DNA from 3 places in the Klebsiella sp. KE9456 genome. Region 3 is predicted to be linked to each of the others. Evidence: predicted binding sites of a transcription regulator. Region 3 holds the regulator's gene; each other region holds the start of a gene.
The links. The regulator Fur, encoded in region 3, represses iron uptake genes when iron is present. The targets are predictions, from matches to a motif close to ATAATAATGAGAACNACTATCAA.

Region 1 (7,573 bases), on a different contig from region 3:
GGGAGCGCAATAGCGGTATTATTCACCTGCCGCAACCGCGCCGTTTCCTCTGTGGACAGCATATTCGCTTCGCCACAGCGCAGATCCGGGTTCTCCGCAAACTGGCTCAACAACAGGGATAATCTGGCGATATGCCCGCGTAGCGTCGGTTCATCATAACGCTGTTTATTAGCCAGAATCTCCAGCGACAGGCCGCCCGCTTCATCCGGGAATAGCGCCAGCTCAAGGTCATTCACCGGGCCGGTGGCCAGGGTATGCGTCACCGTCTGCACGCCGTCAATGTCGAGCTGGTAGTCAAAGACTTTAATATTGAGCACCGGACCAAACAGCGGTTCATCGCCCGCCGCCTTACCGCTGTCGCGAACGATCTGTTCAGCGTCATAGCGCTGATGACGGCGCATTTTCTTCAGTTGCCCGGCGAGACGCGTTGCCAGTTCCGGCAGCGTGTCCCCGGCGTCAATATTGACCGCCAGCGGCAGGACATTCAGCACCGGCCCCGTGGCGGTTAGCGCCACCGAGCCCATCCGGCGCATAAAAATAAAGCCCGCGGCGTACGCCATTCGGCTGCATAGCCTCCCCAGCCACAGAGTCGTCAGCGCCAGCGCCAGGTCCGCACGCTGGCACTGCGGCGCGCTCGCCGCCAGGCGGTTGAAGGCGTCAGCATCAACCTCCAGCTTCATTCGCCAGATATCGGTGCTGGTCGCCCGCCCGGCTAAAGGCGCGGCTGAGAGAGAGGCCGGAGGCGGCAGGGCTTCACGCTGCTCCTGCCAGAACTGTTTGTCGCGCTGCCAGGCATCGCTGCCGTAATAGCGCTGATACTCTTCCACCACGTCGGCAAAGGGGGTAAACGGCGAAGCGGGCGTCTCTTCGCCACGTCGCCAGGCACGATAAATCGCGACGATCTGGCGGGTAATCGCCGGAAAACTGAAACCATCGACCAGTAAATGATGATAACGCTGATACCAGTACCAGCGAGTCTCTCCCACCCTCAGCAGTTGATGGCAGACCAGCGGATTACCACCGTCCACGCGCAAGTTCTGCCCGAGGTCGGCCTGCATTCGCGCCAGCGCGGCGGCATGCGGGTCACTCTCCCCACGCAGGTCCTGATACTCCGGTTCGGCAAACTCGCGGCTTTCGTCGACCCACTGCCAGGCTTCGCCATTATCTTCAGTAAAACGCATGCTCAGGGTGTCAGCCTGCGACAACCCGATGACGATCGCCCGTCCGAGCAGAGCCGGATCAATATCGCCGCGCAGCTCGACGTAGTGGGCGACGCTCCAGGCGCCGGGCAGCGTCGAAAGGCGCTCGGCCATCCAGATCCCTGGCTGTGCCGCCACCAGCGGTAAACGCGTGCTCATCATTGGCTCCTCAGATCGCATGGTGCGCGGGGGTAAGGGTTGACCAGTTTGCCATCAGCCAGCGGTTACATGCATCGACTGACTGCGGCGGGCACGCCACCGCCCAGCCTTCCGGCAGCGCGCAGTGATGCGGCCACAGGCTGTAGTGCTGCTGGTCATTGCGCAGAATGTAAAACTGCCCTTGCGGATCATCGAAGGGGTTACTGAATTGCATGTCAAATTCCTCGTAAAACGTGCTTCGCTACTCTTCGCGGCATAAAGGTTGCCATAGCTGGATAAGTCCCGCCGTCAGCCCGCCGCGCCAGCAAAGCGCATCATGCCCGCCGTCAACCTGACGCCAGAAAACAGATTGCGGTTCCAGATGCGCAAGAAGCGCCTGGTTCGCGCGAAAGATGATGGGTTCGCGAACACCGGCTTCCAGCCAGATTCGCAACCCTTGAGGATGGAGTTCGCCGCGGCTTAAGCGCTCGATCAGTACTCCCGTCTGCGCGCCGCCGCGATGGGGCCACCAGTAGGAACCGGACTGGCTGAGCACGCAGCCAAAACGTTGCGGCCAGTAGAGCGCGGCGAACATTGCCGCCAGGCCGCCGAAGCTCTGGCCAGCCACCACGGTGCGATCCGCGCGATCGCTAAAGGGCGTTGTCTGGCGCACCAGCGGCAGCAACTCTTCCTGAACAGCCAGCCAGAACGCTTCATTGCAGGGAAGCTCCTCGGCACGGTGCTGGTTATCAATCACGTCAATGAGCAGATAAACCGCCTGCGGAAGCCGCTTTTCACGAGTCAGGCCCGCCAGCGGCGACCAGACCGGCATACTTTCAGCCCAGAACTGTCCATCAAGCAGGATCGCCAGCGGGCGCGCTTGCGGGTGTGCTGCGCCAGTGGCGTAAATCCATATTCGTCGCGTATTGCCAAGACGCTGACTCTGCCACTCAATGCAGACCGGCGGCTGATATGATTCATCGCTCAGCGCCCAGCCCGGCTGTTCCGGCGCATCAGGAAGCGCCAGCGCAGAGACGGCATGGCCGCGTCCTCCCTTCCAGCTTTGCGGGTTTAGCGGATCGGCAATCGCCTGCGGCAGCAGCTTGCGCCAGCCTTCGCGCAGCAGCGTGCGGTCCGGACTCTCGCCGTTAAAAAGCTGAGGGGAAAAGTCATCATCACTCTCAGAGGGAACAAAGCAGTAACTGCCGCGCCAGCCGGGAGAAAGCGTTGTTTGCCAGAACCAGGCATCGGTACCTGGAAGGCGCTGTAACGTTTGTGGCGGCGAGTTTTTATGATGGTCAGTGACACCCGTGATATAGATCCACACCTTTTGAGTTGGCGAAGACATTTCGTCGCCTGCCGGATCGCGCCACCAGAACGTCACCCGATACGCGCCATCAATGGCCTCTATTTGCGGACCGGAGAGGCTCTGCCACCAGCCATCGCTTCCTCTCTTATGCATTCACCAACCTTATGTTTATCGTGACATTTATCAACAAACGTATCAATAAACGCAATATTTATTGATAATATTATTGATAACCATTTCCATTTGCAATAGCGTATTAGCGCGCTGTGGGAAGCGCGTCTTTCAAATTAAACATGTCAGAGATGGCTAATTTAGAGCCAGGTCCAGCAGGCATTATTGTTGCCGGCTGTTTGCTCATGGACAGCGCGCAGAGCGCGAGCACAGCCTTGAGTCTAACAGGCCAATAACTATACCTGAGGACCGGGATCTTAGTCAGCGATGGAGTGCCTTTGCCCTCTACTGACGACATTGGCACCACCACGCCTCCGGACGGGAAGGATTTTCCGGGGGAGGTGGCGACGAAAAGCAGGATGTACAATGAATAACAGGATCAAATCTCTGGCCTTGCTGGTCAATCTGGGTATCTATGGGGTCGCCTTTCCGCTGAGCGCGGCGGAAGTGACCTCGGATAGCAAAACAACAACCTCTGATGAAACTATGGTGGTTACCGCTGCCGAGCAGAACCTTCAGGCTCCGGGCGTATCAACCATTACCGCCGATGAAATTCGTAAAAATCCGCCTGCCCGTGATATCTCGGAAATAATCCGCACCATGCCGGGCGTCAATCTGACCGGTAACTCCACCAGCGGCCAGCGCGGCAACAATCGCCAGATTGATATTCGCGGTATGGGCCCGGAAAATACCTTGATCCTGGTTGACGGAAAACCGGTTACCAGCCGCAACTCCGTGCGTCTCGGCTGGCGCGGCGAACGCGATACCCGTGGCGATACCGGCTGGGTGCCGCCGGAAATGATCGAGCGTATTGAAGTTATTCGCGGCCCGGCCGCCGCCCGTTACGGTAATGGCGCGGCGGGCGGCGTCGTCAATATCATCACCAAGAAAGGCGGCGATGAGTGGCACGGTTCATGGGATACCTATTTCAACGTTCCGGAACATAAAGACGAAGGCGCCACTAAGCGCACCAACTTTAGCCTTAGCGGCCCGCTGGGCGGCGACTTCAGCTTCCGCCTGTACGGCAACCTCGATAAAACGCAGGCCGACGCCTGGGATATCAACAAGGGACATCAGTCTGAGCGTACCGGCATTTATGCTGACACTCTCCCCGCCGGGCGTGAAGGGGTGATTAATAAAGATATTAACGGCACGGTGCGCTGGGACTTCGCCCCGATGCAGTCCATTGAGCTGGAAGCGGGCTATAGCCGTCAGGGCAACCTCTACTCTGGCGATACGCAAAACACCAACAGTAACGATCTGGTGAAAAAGAACTACGGTAAAGAGACTAACCGCCTTTATCGCAACAACTACTCCCTGACCTGGAACGGCGCCTGGGATAACGGCATCACCACCAGTAACTGGGCGCAGTATGAACGTACCCGTAACTCGCGGACGCCTGAAGGTCTGGCGGGCGGTACTGAAGGGATCTTTGACCCGAATTCCACGCAAAAATATATTGATGCCGATCTGAACGATGTCACGCTGCACAGTGAAGTGAGCATACCGTTCGATCTGCTGGTGAACCAGAACCTGACTCTGGGTACTGAGTGGAACCAGCAACGGATGAAGGATAAATCCTCTAATACCCAAACCTTTTTGGGCGGAGATATCCCAGGCTACGATAGCGCTGGTCGCAGTCCATACTCAAAAGCAAAAATTTTCTCTCTGTTTGCTGAGAACAACATGGAGTTAACCGACACTACCATGTTGACCCCGGCACTGCGCTTCGATCACCACAGTATCGTCGGCAATAACTGGAGCCCATCGCTGAACTTGTCCCAGGGACTTTGGGATGACTTCACGTTAAAAATGGGTATCGCCCGCGCCTATAAAGCGCCAAGCCTGTTTCAAACCAACCCCAACTACATTCTGTACAGTAAAGGCCAGGGCTGCTATGCGAGCCAGGGTGGCTGCTACCTACAGGGTAATGATAATCTGAAAGCCGAAACCAGCATCAACAAAGAGATCGGCCTCGAATTTAAACGCGACGGCTGGCTGGCAGGCGTGACCTGGTTCCGCAACGACTATCGTGACAAGATTGAAGCAGGTTATGCGCCTGTTTATACCAACAGTAACGGTACCGATCTCTACAAGTGGGAAAACGTGCCGAAAGCAGTGGTTGAAGGTCTGGAAGGCACCCTGAACGTTCCTGTGAGCGAAACGGTTAACTGGACCAACAACATCACTTACATGTTAAAGAGTAAGAATAAAACTACCGGCGATCGTCTGTCGATTATTCCCGAATACACGCTGAACTCAACCCTGAGCTGGCAAGTACATCAGGATGTTTCTCTGCAGTCGACCTTTACCTGGTATGGTAAGCAGCAGCCGAAGAAATATAACTACAAAGGTCAACCCGTCACAGGTAGCGAGAAAGACGTGGTTAGCCCATACAGCATTCTCGGCCTGAGCGCGACCTGGGATGTTACGAAAAACGTCAGCCTGACCGGCGGCGTGGATAACGTCTTCGATAAGCGCCACTGGCGTGCCGGTAACGCGCAAACCACAGGCGGTAACAAGGGTTATATGTATGGCGCAGGCGCGTACACCTATAACGAACCTGGCCGTACCTGGTATATGAGTGTCAATACCCACTTCTGATTGCTTGTCTGAATCCCCCGCCCTCTTCCCATAGAGGGCGGAAGGGAGAATCTGCTAACATCACGCAATGCAAATCAATCACTCGATCATTCAACTTGCCGGTCACTCGCTTCAGCGGGTAGATTTCGACCCGGCGACCTTTCAGCCAGCGGATTTACTGTGGTTGCCTCATCACGCCCGGTTAACCGACTGCGCCCGTAAACGTCAGACCGAGCATCTTGCCGGGCGCATTGCCGCAGTTTATGCGCTGCGGGAAGTGGGGGAAAAATGTGTCCCGGCGATTGGCGACCGGCGTCAGCCGCTGTGGCCAGCGCCGTGGTACGGAAGCATCAGCCACTGCGAACATAGCGCGCTGGCGGTGGTCTCAGATCAACCGGTCGGTATTGATATCGAACGGATACTCTCGCCCTCTCTGGCAGCCGAACTGGAAAGCAGCATCATCAATACGGCGGAAAAAAAAGTGCTGGAAGCCAGCGGCCTGCCGCCAGAACTGGCGCTGACGCTGGCGTTTTCGGCGAAAGAAAGTGGGTTTAAGGCGTGGTCATCTCATGCTCTGTCCTTCCCGGGTTTTCATAGCGCCCAGGTAATATCAGCCTCTCCAGCGACACTCCATTTGCAGCTAAATACTGACTTCTCTCCTTTATTAAATAAATTTACTATAAAAATTAATTACTTAAAAATAGACCACCATATCATTACCTGTACTTTACCCCGTTATAAATCGTGATCTCTTTCTCCTTTTAAAAAATTAACGGTTTAAACCATAGACACTTCCACAACTCAGCTTTATCGTTACTATGAATAATAAATCATTATTGAATAAATATTCAATGTGGAGAAAAACGATGAAAGTTACCTTTGTTAAATCCGTCCTGTTCGCTTCAATGATTGCCGCATCCAGTTCACTGTGTGCCGCCGACAACGGCCTGATTGCCATTATTACCCCCTCTCATGACAACCCATTCTTTAAAGCTGAGGCTGATGGCGCAGCGGAAAAAGCGAAAGAGTTGGGTTACAGCACACTCATTGCCTCCCATGACGATGATGTGAATAAACAAAACCAATTAATTGAAACCGCCATCGCCCGCAAAGCAAAGGCCATTATTCTTGATAATGCCGGCGCTGATGCCACCGTTGGGCCACTGGAAAAAGCAAAGGAGGCTGGCGTTCCGGCATTTCTTATCGATCGCGAAATCAATAAAACGGGTATCGCGGTGGCACAAATCGTTTCGAACAACTATCAAGGTGCGCAAATTGGCGCGGAAAAATTCGCCGCGTTGCTCAACGGTAAAGGTAAATATGTCGAGCTGCTTGGCCGTCAATCGGACACCAATGCCAGCGTTCGCTCTCAGGGCTATCACGACATACTTGATGACTATCCGGATATGAAAATGGTGGCGCAACAAACAGCTAACTGGAGCCAGACGGAAGCTTTTACTCGAATGGAAGCCATATTACAAACCAATCCAGACATCGTTGGCGTGATTTCCGGCAACGACACAATGGCGCTGGGCGCGGAGGCCGCACTGAAAGCCGCCGGCAAGAAAGATGTCATTATTGTTGGCTTTGACGGCAGTGATTATACCCGTGATTCCATTATCAATAAGGGCAATATCAAAGCTACCGTATTGCAACCCGGCTGGAAGCAGGCACAGATGGCCGTTGAACAGGCCGACTTTTTTCTGAAAAACGGCAAAGCGCAAAAAGAAGAAAAACAGTTAATGGACTGCATTCTTATTGATGATTCCAATGCCAGCAAACTGAATAAGTTTAACCTCAGCGAGTAAGGTGAAACGCTATGTCTTTTAAACAATGGGGGGCCGCACTGTTAGGGTGCGCCGCTCTGTTGCTGACGGCCTGCACTGTGGTTGATCTGGATGACAATGGCAAACCGATCTTGCCTGCCGATCCTAATGCGAAACAAAGCTTCGATAATCTGTCACCACAGCAGATCGCACAACAAACCTGGAAAACACGAGTTATTGATACCGCAAGTCAGCATTCCCTGGACATGAATGCACTGGAGAATCAACTGGCGTCATCAAGAAGTACGCCAGCCAGTTTTTTTGTGCGTCTGAACGCTACTGTTCTCGACGTTGATATTAGCAACACGCGTGAACAAAAACTTATTTTCAACATTAACGGACGTCCC
Region 2 (5,856 bases), on a different contig from region 3:
CCGCCGTCCTGGCGGCCAGTCCTGGATGCGCGCCTGCGTTCTCGCCAGGTTTCCTTGATGCGCCCAACCCCCATGCGGTGAGTCCGTTATTCGTCAGGGGCTTTTCAGAAGCTGAAAATCATAAAAAAAGTTATATCCTTTATATTTCAGCCCGTATCAGCTCAGTAAGCGAACCAACCGAATCAGATTTTCGTTTAAACCACCGATTAACGGAACCGCTCAACAAATCGTAACCCAGGTAAATCCCCCTGAACTGACCACCGCCAGCAACATCAACTAGCTTTCGCTCACCGCATCAGGGCGCTGAAAACGACGCAGTTCGCGCAGCAATCCCACCAGCACGATGCCAACAATCACCAGCGCCCAGCCGCTGACGCTCGCTGAAGCCACCGGCGTCAGAATCGCGCCGAGACCGCCAAGCAGCGCCGCGCCTATCGCATCGCCGGTCACGTTCTGCGCAGTCCACAAACCGTTGATCCGGCCAAGCATATTTTCCGGGGTTTGGGTTTGAATCAACGTATATTGCAGCAGCGAGCTTATCGCGCTCAGCCAGCCGAATAACGCCAGACACAGCGCCCCCAGTTCCCACACCGGCATCAGGCTAAACAGCGCAATCGCGGCAAAAGAACCCACGGTTGTCGCCAGCATCAGCACGCCAGGCTTTGCCGTCTGCGCCAGTTGTCCACTGGTCAACGCCCCCAGCGCCGCGCCCAGAGGAATCGCGGCATACAGCAGGCCAATCTGCGACGCCGACATCTGCCAGCTTCCGGCCAGCGCCGGATAGAGCACGCGAACCGCGCTGGCCATCGTCAACAAACCGCCCAATAGCGCGATGCCGCCAATAAGCGGACTATTGAAGAGGAATCTCAGCCCCGACTGCAATGATTTTAACGGGTGCTCCCGCGGCTGCGGCGGTGGGGCCAGCAGCGGTAAGCGCAGCAGCGTTAAGGTCGTGATAAAGGTGCCGATCGCCGCCAGGCCATAGTTCCAGGCAACGCCGCCGCTCGCCAGCAGCAGGCCGCCAATCATCGGTGAAATCACCGAGCCCAGGCGCACCGTTAGCATGGTGATCGCCCCCGCCTGCATCAGGTTTTCCCGTCCGACCAGCGCCGGGGTCGCCGCCAGCAGCGCGGTCACGCCAATGGATGCAAAAAGGCCGTCCCAGATCCCCAACAGATAGATAGCGATTAGCGACGGCTCCGGCAGCATGGCGTTCAGGCACAGGCCGACAAAGCCAATACCGCAGGTACCCCGCGCCAGCAGGATCAAACGCTTGCGCTCATAGCGATCGGCCAGTACGCCGCCAACCATCAGACCGACAAACATTGAGCCGCCGGTTAAGGTCACTGACAGCCCCACCTGCCAGGTTGAGTGGGTCATCATCTGAATTTGCACCGGGATCGCCACGCCCAGCAGGCCAAGGGACAAAATGGAGATAAAACGAGCGATAAAGACGGCGCGAAAGGCCGGATGAGTTTTCAGCAAGCTGAGGTTCAGCAGCCAGGATTGTCGGTTCATGACAGCGCCTTGTTATTATTTTCCATACCATTTTTAGGGGTGCACATGCTAACATAACCGGATAAAATCGATAACGATAATTGCTATCATTATCAAGTCAGGGATGTATGCCATGCCGTCTTCCACGACTACGGTACGCGCCTTTGCCGTGCCGGGTCTTTTAATCATTTTAATCATTGCGATTGCACTCAGCCTGCTGATTGGCGCCAAACCGCTGCCGTTCAGCGTCGTCGTTGATGCCTTCACCGGAACCTGCCAGAGCGCGGATTGCACCATCGTCCTTGACGCCCGACTGCCGCGAACGCTCGCCGGGCTGCTGGCCGGCGCCGCGCTGGGTCTGGCCGGCGCGCTGATGCAAACACTCACCCGCAATCCGCTGGCGGACCCGGGAATTCTGGGCGTCAACTCTGGTGCAAGTTTCGCTATCGTGCTGGGCGCGGCGCTGTTTGGTATCTCTTCGCCGCAGGAACAACTGCTGATGGCCTTTAGCGGCGCCTTTGCCGCCTCGCTGCTGGTGGCTTTTACCGGTAGCCAGGGCGGCGGCCAGCTGAGTCCGGTTCGCCTGACGCTGGCGGGCGTTGCACTGGCGGCGGTGCTGGAAGGGCTTTCCAGCGGCATCGCGCTGCTGAACCCCGACGTCTACGATCAGTTACGCTTCTGGCAGGCCGGGTCGCTGGATGTGCGCACGCTGCAAACCCTGAAAATCGTGCTGATCCCGGTCATTATCGCTGGTCTGGTCACCTTGCTGCTGAGCCGGGCATTAAATAGCCTGAGCCTCGGCAACGATACCGCAACCGCGCTGGGCAGTCGGGTCGCCCGCACCCAGCTAATCGGTCTGCTGGCGATTACCGTCCTGTGCGGCAGCGCCACGGCGGTGGTCGGGCCGATCGCGTTTATCGGCCTGATGATGCCGCATATGGCCCGCTGGCTGGTCGGTGCCGATCATCGTTGGTCGCTACCGGTTACCCTACTGGCGACGCCTGCCCTGCTACTGTTTGCCGATATACTTGGCCGTCTGCTGGTTCCCGGCGAATTACGGGTATCGGTAGTGAGCGCCTTTATCGGCGCGCCGGTCCTGATCTGGCTGGTGCGCCGCCAGCCGCGTGGAGGTACGATGTGATTGCGCCTTCTCGTCGCCTGATTTTTAGCTGCCTGCTGCTGTTCGTCGCCAGCGTACTGATCTCCTTGTGGGGGCTCGGAACCGGTCTGGTGCCGTTAAGTGTTAACCAGGTCATTTCCGCCCTGCTCGGCGATGCGCCGCGCAATGTCGCCCTTGTCGTTACCCAATGGCGTCTGCCGCGCGTGCTGATGGCGCTGCTTATCGGCGCCGCGCTCGGCGTCAGCGGCGCGATTTTTCAGTCGTTGACCCGCAACCCGTTGGGCAGCCCGGACGTCATGGGTTTTAACACCGGGGCCTGGAGCGGCGTACTGATCGCGATGGTGTTCTTCGGCCAGAACCTGACGGCCATCTCAATGGCGGCAATGATCGGCGGTATCCTCACCGCGCTGGTGGTCTGGCTGCTGGCCTGGCGCAACGGCATTGAGACCTTTCGCCTGATTATTATCGGTATCGGCATTCGCGCCATGCTGGTGGCATTCAATACCTGGCTGCTGTTACGCGCCTCGCTTGAAACCGCGCTCTCCGCCGGATTATGGTATGCCGGTTCCCTTAACGGCCTGACGTGGGGCAAAACCTGGCCCTCCGCGCCGCTGATCCTGCTGATGCTTATCTGCGGCGCGCTGCTGGCGCGACGTATGCGGCTGCTGGAGATGGGCGACGATACCGCCTGCGCGCTGGGCGTGCGGGTTGAGCGTTCACGGCTGCTGATGATGCTGGTTGGGGTGCTGCTTACCGCCGCCGCCACCGCGCTTGCCGGACCGATTTCGTTTATTGCGCTGGTGGCCCCGCATATCGCGCGCCGTCTTAGCGGTACCGCGCGCTGGGGGCTAACCCAGGCGGCGCTGTGCGGCGCCCTGCTGCTGGCGCTATCCGACTACTGTGCTCAGCGTCTGTTTATGCCTTATCAGTTACCGGTAGGGGTAGTGACCGTCAGCCTTGGCGGTATCTACCTTATCGCGTTATTAATTCAGGAGTCCCGCAAAAAATGACCGCTATAGCTTCCCGTTTGCGCGGCGACCAGTTGACGCTGGCGTACGGCAAAAAGACCATCGCTGAATCGCTGAGCGTCACCATTCCTGACGGGCACTTTACCGCCATTATTGGTCCCAACGGCTGCGGTAAATCGACGCTGCTACGAACCCTCAGCCGTCTGATGACGCCAGTCAGCGGTCATGTTTATCTTGATGGTGAGCAGATCCAGCATTACGCCAGTAAAGAGGTCGCCAAACGTATTGGTCTGCTGGCGCAGAACGCCACCACGCCGGGCGATATCACCGTTCAGGAGCTGGTCGCCCGCGGGCGCTATCCGCACCAGCCGCTGTTTACCCGCTGGCGTAAAGAAGATGAAGAGGCGGTCAGCAAGGCAATGAAAGCCACGGGGATCACTGAGCTTGCGCTGCAAAGCGTCGATACCCTCTCCGGCGGCCAGCGCCAGCGGGCGTGGATTGCCATGGTGCTGGCTCAGGAGACAGCGATTATGCTGCTGGATGAGCCGACCACCTGGCTCGATATCAGCCATCAGATCGATCTGCTTGAACTGCTTAGCGAGTTGAATCAGAAAAAAGGATATACCCTGGCCGCAGTCCTGCACGACCTGAACCAGGCCTGCCGCTACGCCACCCATTTGATTGCCCTGCGCGACGGCAAAATTGTCGCCGAAGGCGCGCCGAGGGAGATTGTCAGCGCCGAACTGATCGAGAAGGTTTATGGATTGCGCTGTACGATCATTGACGATCCGGTCGCCCATACGCCGCTGGTGGTGCCGCTGGGGCGACGTTAAACTGGCGTTCACGGACTCGCCCGGTGGCGCTACACTACGCTTACCGGGCCTACGGTTTCCCATAATTTGGTAGATCGGGTAAGCGCTACCCCAGAATCTCCCTGAGCACCGGACCAATCGCTTCAAAAGCCTGCGGGGAGATAATATCCACATGCGCGCAATCCTGGCTAAACACCTCCAGCTCACCGACCCACGGCCCCCAGACCACCAGCGGGTCCATGCCTCGCTGACGGGTTTTCTCCGCCACAAACAGCGTCGCCTTGCCGTCAAACTTCGCGCTGTGAGCGGTGGTTAACAGGCGCACCGCATCGGCGTAGTTGCCTTCGATAACGCTGAACAGCTCGCCGGAAGCCTGCCCCTGCCGGGCAGCAAGAAATGCCTCACGTTCCCGCGCAATCTCCGCCAGCACGTCAGGATCCAGACCGTTAGCCTCTTTTTCCGCCCAGTTCTGCGTTTCCGGCGGCCAGGTATCCAGCAGCCCCAGGAACGCCACCGCTTCCCCGCGCTGGCGTAAGCGGGCGGCAATCCCCTGCGCCAGCGTACCGCCGAGCGAATAACCACACAGATAATAGGGACCATGCGGCTGCTGCTGAAGTAAGGTTTGCAGATGATGTTCGCAGACCGCATCCAGATCCGCCGCCGTCGCCATCGGCCCCTGCGGTCGCGGTGACTGAATGCCGGTAATCGACCAGCGCGGGCTTAAATAGCGTGCCAGCACGCTGAACTGCCAGGCGAAACCGGAAGCCGGATGGAAGCAGAACAGCGTCGGGCCGCTGCTCTCGCGCAGCGGCAGGATCGCGTCGAAGCCCAGACGCTGAGCCTGCTCATCGCTAAGATCGGATGCCAGCAGCGCGCTCAGCTTGCCGACGGTAGAAGCAACCATCACCTGTCCCGGCGTCACCTCCCGCGCCAGCTCGCGGCTCAACAGCGCCGCCAGGCGCATCGCCAGCAGCGAATGGCCGCCAAGCGCGAAGAAATCGGCGTCGATATCATTCACTTCGCAGCCCAGTAACTGGCTGAATGCCGACGCGACGCTGGTTTCTACTCCCGGCTCCGGCGGACGACCGCCGCGTTCACCGTTCAGCGCTGGTAACGGCAGCGCTTTGCGATCCAGCTTACCGTTGGCGCTGAGCGGCAGTTCAGGCAGTTGAATCAGCGCCACCGGCACCATATGCGGCGGCAACTGTTCGCCAAGTCGCGCTTTTAACGCCGCGGTATCCAGCGGCAGGCCCGATTCAGAAACCAGATAACCCACCAGTTGACGGGCATCGCCGCCGGTGGCTGCGGCCTGGTTGAAGATGCAGGCATGCGTCACCGCCTGTTCTACATCCGGCAGCGCCGACATAAGCCGGTCGATTTCACCGAGTTCAATACGCTGACCACGAATTTTCAGTTGGTCGTCGCTGCGCCCAAGATATTCAACCGCGCCATTATCCAG
Region 3 (7,573 bases):
TACACACCTGCATCACTCGCCCGACTTCAGCTTCCGGCTCAGTGAGAATGTGTGCTTCGATGATCAACTTCTCAAGCTGCTTCATGACGCGCCTCCTTCTGTGCTGCCAGAGCGGCCTCTTTTCCGGCGATACGACCAAAGGTGGTGCCGATGGACATGCCGACGCCAGCGGTATAGCCTTTGCCCAGCACGTTGCCCGCCATCATTTCGCCGGCGACAAACAGATTACGGCTCGGTTGTCCGGCAAAGTGCACTGCGGCGCGTGCGTTCACTTTCAGTCCCAGATAGGTGAAGGTGATGCCTGGTCGCAAGGCATAGCCATAGTAAGGCGGCGTGTCGAGCGGTCGTGCCCAGTGGGTTTTTGGCGGCGTCAGCGCCTTCGTTGCGCAGTTATCCAGCGTGGTATGGTCGAATTGCCCGGGCTGGCAGGCTTTATTGTATTGCGTTACGGTGTGGGTTAAGCGTTCGCCATCCAGCCCTAACTGGCGCGCCAGTTCCGCCAGCGTATTGGCCTGCGCGCCGGGGAAGACCGGCGGCATAAAGTGGCCGATCGCTTTGCTGTCGATAATGGAATAGCCAATTTGCCCCGGCTGGTGGGCGACCAGACGCCCCCAGATGGCGTAACGTTTTGGCCAGAAATCTTCCCCTTCATCATAAAAACGCTCAGCGTCACGGTTGACCACCACGCCCAGCGATACGCAGTCCACGCGGGTACAAATCCCGCCGTCATACAGCGGCGCTCTGGCATCGATCGCCACGCAATGTGACTGGGAGGGATCGCCGATAATGTCCGCCCCGGCATCCATCATAAATTTGAGCAGGACGCCCTGGTTAAAGCGGGTGCCGCGAATGAGAAAATTATCCGCTGGCCACTCGCCGCGTTCGTTTTCACCCCACGCTTCCCGCAGCCATTCGCGGTTAGATTCAAATCCTCCGGCGGCGAGGACACAGGCTTTAGCTTCAATGCGTTCCTCTCCCGCCAGTGCCGCCACGAACTCGCCGTTATGCAGTTCAAGCGCCTGCACTGGCATGTTGTAGCGAATTTGCACCCCCAGCTTTTCTGCACTGCGATAATAGGCATTGACGAGAGCTTTCCCGCCGCCCATAAAGAAGGCATTGGTACGTGCTACATGTAGCGCGCCGGAAAGAGGGGGCTGAAAGTTAACGCCGTGCTGGCGCATCCAGTCGCGACATTGTGAAGAGGTACGGATCACCAGTCGCGCCAGCGCTTCGTCGGTATTCCCTTCGGTAACGCGGCGGAGATCCTGCCAGAACTCCTCTTCGGGATAGCTCTCGACCAGCACATCCTGCGGCGCATCGTGCATGCAGCGTAAGTTGCGGGTGTGTTGCGAATTTCCGCCGCGCCACTCCCGGGGGGCCGCTTCAAGCAGCAGCACGGAGGCTCCGCTCTCACGGGCGGTCAAGGCGGCACATAATGCGGCGTTGCCTCCGCCAATCACCAGGACATCAATCATCGTATACTCCATTACTATTTAACTGATTGTTAAATTTGTAATTAAAATGTATACGTATAAGTTGTGTGGGCGCTATGAGGCTCTGCTAAAGAGTTCTTTAGTTAGCGTAAAGTGTTGCTCCAGGCCAACCGCCTGTATCTACCAGGTGACGCATGACCTTCGTCAGCACGACGCGGGCGGCGAGGCCCGCAGGGGTAAGCTCATCATCAGAAAGGCTGACCAAAAAGTTGGGGCGACTCAGTATCGGATTGTGGATGCCGATCACTCTGAGCGCCTCTTTATCAAGATGAGAAATTGCGGCGCCTGGCTGTAGCGTGGCGCCGAGCCCACTACGAACGGCGTGCATCAACAAGGTCAGGCCGTCAATTTCTGCTGTAATTTCAACCTGAAACGCATTTTCCTGACAAATTGCTTCCAGTCTGCCACGCAGACCATGACCGGGACTGGGCATAATCAGGGGAATACTGGTCAACTCTGCTGGGGTGATGATCTCATCAGAAATTTCAGCCAGCAGAGCGTGTGCGCCAATCAGAAACAGTCGCTCTTCAAGAATCGGCCTGGCGCTCCAGCGCAGCATTTTCTCTTTCTGGAACACCACGGCTAAATCAATCTGCCGGGTATTGATCATCCGTTCCAGATTACCGGAAAGGCTTTCCACCAGATGCAGACGCACATCCGCATAGTTTTCCCGCATCGCATGGATAAAAGGTATGCCGAGGACAGAGGCGGTGCTGGGGGCCATGCCGACGCTGACGTGTCCTGAGAGACGCGCTTCCCGCGCGGCGAGAATAGCATCGTCAGCATGACGCAGCGCCAGCTGAGCCTGGGAATAAAAGGCCAGTCCGGCACTGGTGGGCGTTACGCCGCGAGAAGTGCGTTGCAACAGGCGAATGGCAAGTTCGTTTTCCAGCCGCGTCATCTGCTGGCTGAGTGCCGAGACGCCGATATTAAGATCGAGCGCCGCACTGCCCATACTCCCGGTTTCCACAATACGGACAAAGTAGCGTAGCTGGCGAAGCTCCATTTCGATTCTCCGGAAGAGGTCAGACAGAACTTACATGAGATTAGCACAGGGATGGCGGGGAGCGCGTGGGCGAGTTCAACAGATAAAAAAGCCAGCCTGATGCGGCTGGCTTTTCAGTGCGACATATTACTTGGTGTCGTGAGCGTGCTCATCTTCGCGGCAATCGCCTTCCGCACAGTGGCCGTACAGGTACAGGCTGTGGTTAGTCAGACGAATACCGTGTTTGGCGGCAATTTCACGCTGGCGCGCTTCAATGGAATCATCACTAAATTCGATCACTTTGCCGCAATCGAGGCAAATCAGGTGATCGTGGTGATGTTGCTGCGTCAGTTCAAAAACGGATTTACCGCCTTCGAAATTATGGCGGGTAACGATGCCAGCATCGTCAAACTGGTTCAGTACGCGATAAACGGTTGCCAGACCAATTTCTTCCCCCATATCAATCAGGCGTTTATATAAGTCTTCCGCGCTGACATGATGGTTATCCGGTTCCTGCAGGACTTCCAGGATTTTTAATCTCGGAAGGGTCACTTTCAGGCCAGCTTTCTTTAATGCGGTATTGTTGTCAGTCATGCGGAATCTGTCCTGTTGCTAAACGATCTACTTCCATGAGCGGAAGTAATACAGAGAATAACCCGATGTAATGCGTATCATTATAGAACTGCCATGGCGAAATGAAAACCGCAAGCATCGGGCCTTGTATACTGTCAAAAACGAGGCATTCGCTGCAAAAGCACTTTACGTGACCTCGTTAAATCAGAGGACATTGTACAGATATGTGATTAAAAGTTAAAAACTTGTAGCTATATCTTTGATTGCTTTTGTCTATTAATGCAAAAAAATCTGTCGATTATGTTGTTTATCCCCTCACTAATTCAAGTTGCAGGACAAAACGGTTAACCGTTTTGAACAGCGCTTGCGCTGGCCTCGCAGGGCAAGGCCCGGGGATGAGCGAGTATTGTCAACGCAGATGCAACAGACCGTATGACGGGTACAGACTCAGGCATTCTTGATTTCTTCAAGATGCAGTTCTTCAGAAATCTGTTTTACCCATTTGTCGACACGTTCATTAGTCAGTTCCGGCTGACGGTCTTCGTCGATAGCCAGGCCGACGAAGTGGTCATCATCGACCAGGCCTTTAGACGCTTCAAAATGGTAGCCAGCTGTCGGCCAGTGACCCACGATAGTCGCGCCGCGAGGCTCAATGATATCGCGGATAGTCCCCAGCGCGTCACAAAAATATTCTGCGTAGTCTTCCTGATCGCCGCAGCCAAAGAGCGCGACCAGCTTGCCATTGAAATCTATCTCTTCCAGCGTAGGGAAAAAATCATCCCAGTCGCATTGGGCTTCACCGTAATACCAGGTCGGGATGCCGAGCAGCAGAATGTCGTGGCCTTCCAGATCTTCTTTGCTGCTTTTGGCAATGTCGTGGACTTCAGCAACATCTTTACCAAGCTGCTTTTGAATCATTTTTGCAATATTTTCGGTGTTGCCGGTGTCGCTGCCAAAAAAGATGCCGATGATAGCCATGAGTAAAATAACCTCTTGAAACTTAATGATGTGGTAATGGCTTAATGCCTGCAGATAAGGGCAATCATAGCAGAACTGAGAAGGGCGCGGAAACAGCAATCGCGCCCAACTGCACACTCTGCTACATGAAAGGTTATTTTTTGAAGGTTTCAGGCGTTATCGTGGCTGCGCATGGCCGCCAGTTGGTTCATCAGTATCTCTTCTATCAGATCGCTGCGGGTCATACGACGGGCTTCGGCCAGCTCATTCAGCTCATCGACGATATCGGCATTCAGTTTTAACTCAACGCGCTTCAATCCGCGAACTTTATCGCGTTTAAGCTGATTGCGTTTATTGATGCGCAGTTGTTCATCGCGTGAAAGCGGATTGGTTTTCGGTCTACCCGGCCGACGCTCAGTTGCGAACAAATCTAATGTCGTACGGTCCGTTTGTTCTTTTGCCATGATTCAGAGTGACTTCGGGGGAAACAAGCTGTCGGGTATAGCCGACGCAGATAGCGCGCCATCATACATCAGGCAATGCGATGCGCCAACGACCGCAGACATTCTGCCGCGCGGTCGGGCAGATTTTAGCCAGTTATGCGCCGAGGGTGAGCAAATATCGGCGAATTGCCCGTATCACGGCCTCCGGCTTTTCGGCATGCACCCAATGCCCGGCACCGGCAATGACGTGCGCCCGGGCCTGGGGAAATTGCGCCAGCAGGGCATCGCGGTAAGCATCGGTCACGTAAGGGGAGTTGCCACCGGGGATAAACAGCGCCGGGTGAGGCCAGGCCGGGATAGTTTGCCAGCCGACGATATTGTCATACTGCTCCCACAGAGCCGGTACGTTAAAACGCCACTGGCTATCGACAAAAGACTTCAGCAGAAACTGAATCACCCCTTCTTCGTGAAGGTGCTCGCGCATAATCACTGCTGCCTGTTGGCGAGTACTCGCGCCGGCATCGGTTACGGCATTGATGGCGGCGAAGATTTCATCATGACGGCGGACGTGATAATTCACGGGGGCGATATCAATGATCACCAGACCTGCAATGCGTTCAGGAGCCAGCGCGCTTAGCGCCATGACCGCCTTGCCGCCCATAGAATGGCCAATAAAGACCGCTTTTTCTATCTGACATTCATTGAGGGTATCCAGCAGATCCTGCGCCATCGCGGCATAGGTCATTTCCGGCGCGCGCGGCGAAAGGCCGTGGTTTCGCATATCAACCTGCAAAATATCGTGATCGGCGACCAGATCGCGGGCGAGGATCCCAAGGTTATCCAGGCTGCCAAAAAGGCCGTGGACCAGGACGACAGGGGGATGATTATGCGGATTCTGTGCAGATTGTATTCGGCTATTTAATTTCATGGCAAAGTTCTTTTTTTCGCTCCGTCGGGTTAGGGTATTATGTTGGACATTCTGCCATTCGGCTGCAAGAACCGGAAGATTTCCGAGTTTTGCCGCCATCCTGGTTTGACGCTATCCGCGGTTGGGATTTGCCCCTATAATCCCGACAACTTGTATTCAGAAAAAGATATCGCACTGGATTAAGATGAAAACAATCGAAGTTGATGATGAACTCTATAGCTATATTGCCAGCCACACCAAGCATATTGGCGAGAGCGCATCCGACATTTTACGGCGCATGTTGAAGTTTTCCGCCGTTCCTCAGTCCGCTGCACCGGTAGCGAAAGCTACTCCGGCTCCCGCGCCAGCGCCTGTCGTTGAAGTGAAACCCGTTAATCCTCTGAAAGATAAAGTCCGCGCGATGCGCGAACTGCTGTTGTCTGATGAGTACGCTGAACAAAAGCGTGCGGTAAACCGTTTCATGCTGATTCTGACCACCCTCTATTCTTTAGACAGCAAAGGGTTTGCGGAGGCCACCGAGTCTTTGCACGGGCGTACCCGCGTCTATTTTGCGGAAGATGAGAAGACGCTACAGAAAAACGGTAATCAGACGAAACCTAAGCAGGTTCCGGGTACGCCATGGTGGGTGATTACAAATACCAATACCGGTCGCAAATGCAGCATGATCGAACATATCATGCAATCAATGCAGTTCCCCGCGGAATTGATCGAAAAGGTTTGCGGTACGATCTAGTTGTTTAACTTTTGCACCAGAAGGATCAGGCAATGGCAATCGATAAGCGCGCAGGTCAACCTGCGCAACAGAGTGATTTGATTAACGTCGCCCAACTGACTGCCCAGTACTATGTGCTGAAGCCGGATGTAGGCAACGCGGAACATGCAGTGAAGTTTGGTACCTCCGGTCACCGCGGCAGCGCGGCGCGCCACAACTTCAACGAGCAGCATATTCTGGCGATTGCGCAGGCAATTGCCGAAGACCGCGCGAAGAACGGGATCACCGGCCCATGCTACGTCGGGAAGGACACCCACGCATTATCCGAACCGGCTTTCATTTCCGTACTAGAAGTGCTGGCGGCAAACGGTGTTGATGTCATCGTGCAGGAAAACAACGGTTTTACTCCGACACCAGCGATTTCGAATGCGATTCTGGTGCATAATGAAAACGGCGGGCCACAGGCTGACGGGATTGTCATTACTCCCTCTCATAACCCGCCGGAAGACGGCGGTATCAAATACAATCCGCCAAATGGCGGCCCGGCAGATACCAACGTCACTAAAGTGGTAGAAAACCGGGCCAACGAACTGCTTGCTGCAGGTTTGCAGGGCGTGAAGCGCATTTCCCTGGATGCCGCACTGGCCTCCGGACATGTGAAAGAGCAGGATCTGGTGCAGCCGTTTATCGAAGGGCTGGCGGATATCGTCGATATGGCGGCGATTCAGAAAGCGGGCCTGACGCTGGGCGTTGATCCGCTGGGCGGTTCCGGTATCGAATACTGGAAGCGTATTGCTAAGCACTACAACCTGAACCTGACTATCGTTAACGATCACGTTGATCAGACGTTCCGCTTTATGCATCTCGACAAAGACGGCGCAATCCGTATGGACTGTTCCTCCGAGTGCGCGATGGCGGGTCTGCTGGCGCTGCGTGATAAGTTCGATCTGGCGTTCGCCAACGACCCGGACTATGACCGCCACGGCATCGTGACTCCGGCTGGGCTGATGAACCCGAACCACTATCTGGCGGTCGCGATCAACTATCTGTTCCGGCACCGCCCGCAGTGGGGCAAAGAGGTGGCGGTCGGTAAAACGCTGGTCTCTTCCGCGATGATCGACCGCGTAGTGAACGATTTGGGGCGTAAACTGGTGGAAGTGCCGGTCGGCTTTAAATGGTTCGTCGACGGTCTGTTCGACGGCAGCTTCGGCTTCGGCGGCGAAGAGAGCGCCGGGGCTTCTTTCCTGCGTTTCGACGGCACGCCGTGGTCTACCGATAAAGACGGCATCATCATGTGCCTGCTGGCGGCGGAAATCACGGCCGTCACCGGGAAAAACCCGCAGGAGCACTACAACGAGCTGGCGGCCCGCTTTGGCGCGCCGAGCTATAACCGTTTGCAGGCAAGCGCGACCTCCGCGCAGAAAGCGGCGCTGTCTAAGCTCTCTCCGGAAATGGTCAGCGCCAGCACGCTGGCGGGCGATC

Region 1: fes (enterochelin esterase) is a predicted target of Fur. The motif match lies at 2,867-2,889, and genes of this name have one in related genera.
Region 2: fepD (Fe(3+)-siderophore ABC transporter permease) is a predicted target of Fur. The motif match lies at 1,592-1,614, and genes of this name have one in related genera.

What each region holds. Positions count from the first base shown of each region.
Region 1 is NZ_JBDYQK010000043.1:3,146-10,718, reverse strand. Features, by position in the region: gene entF (enterobactin non-ribosomal peptide synthetase EntF) at 1-1,358, opposite strand, end outside; gene ABK821_RS24700 (MbtH family protein) at 1,369-1,572, opposite strand; gene fes (enterochelin esterase) at 1,600-2,799, opposite strand; gene ABK821_RS24690 (TonB-dependent siderophore receptor) at 3,184-5,421, shown strand; gene entD (enterobactin synthase subunit EntD) at 5,489-6,148, shown strand; gene ABK821_RS24680 (D-ribose ABC transporter substrate-binding protein) at 6,267-7,208, shown strand; gene ABK821_RS24675 (DUF2291 family protein) at 7,220-7,573, shown strand, end outside.
Region 2 is NZ_JBDYQK010000043.1:11,890-17,745, reverse strand. Features, by position in the region: partial or broken gene ABK821_RS24730 (hypothetical protein) at 1-233, shown strand, start outside; gene entS (enterobactin transporter EntS) at 277-1,518, opposite strand; gene fepD (Fe(3+)-siderophore ABC transporter permease) at 1,631-2,638, shown strand; gene fepG (iron-enterobactin ABC transporter permease) at 2,635-3,627, shown strand; gene fepC (iron-enterobactin ABC transporter ATP-binding protein) at 3,624-4,418, shown strand; gene entF (enterobactin non-ribosomal peptide synthetase EntF) at 4,504-5,856, opposite strand, start outside.
Region 3 is NZ_JBDYQK010000005.1:165,174-172,746, reverse strand. Features, by position in the region: gene tcuB (tricarballylate utilization 4Fe-4S protein TcuB) at 1-85, opposite strand, end outside; gene tcuA (FAD-dependent tricarballylate dehydrogenase TcuA) at 72-1,475, opposite strand; gene tcuR (tricarballylate utilization LysR family transcriptional regulator TcuR) at 1,573-2,499, opposite strand; gene fur (ferric iron uptake transcriptional regulator) at 2,626-3,072, opposite strand; gene fldA (flavodoxin FldA) at 3,499-4,029, opposite strand; gene ybfE (LexA regulated protein) at 4,179-4,472, opposite strand; gene ybfF (esterase) at 4,606-5,379, opposite strand; gene seqA (replication initiation negative regulator SeqA) at 5,564-6,112, shown strand; gene pgm (phosphoglucomutase (alpha-D-glucose-1,6-bisphosphate-dependent)) at 6,145-7,573, shown strand, end outside.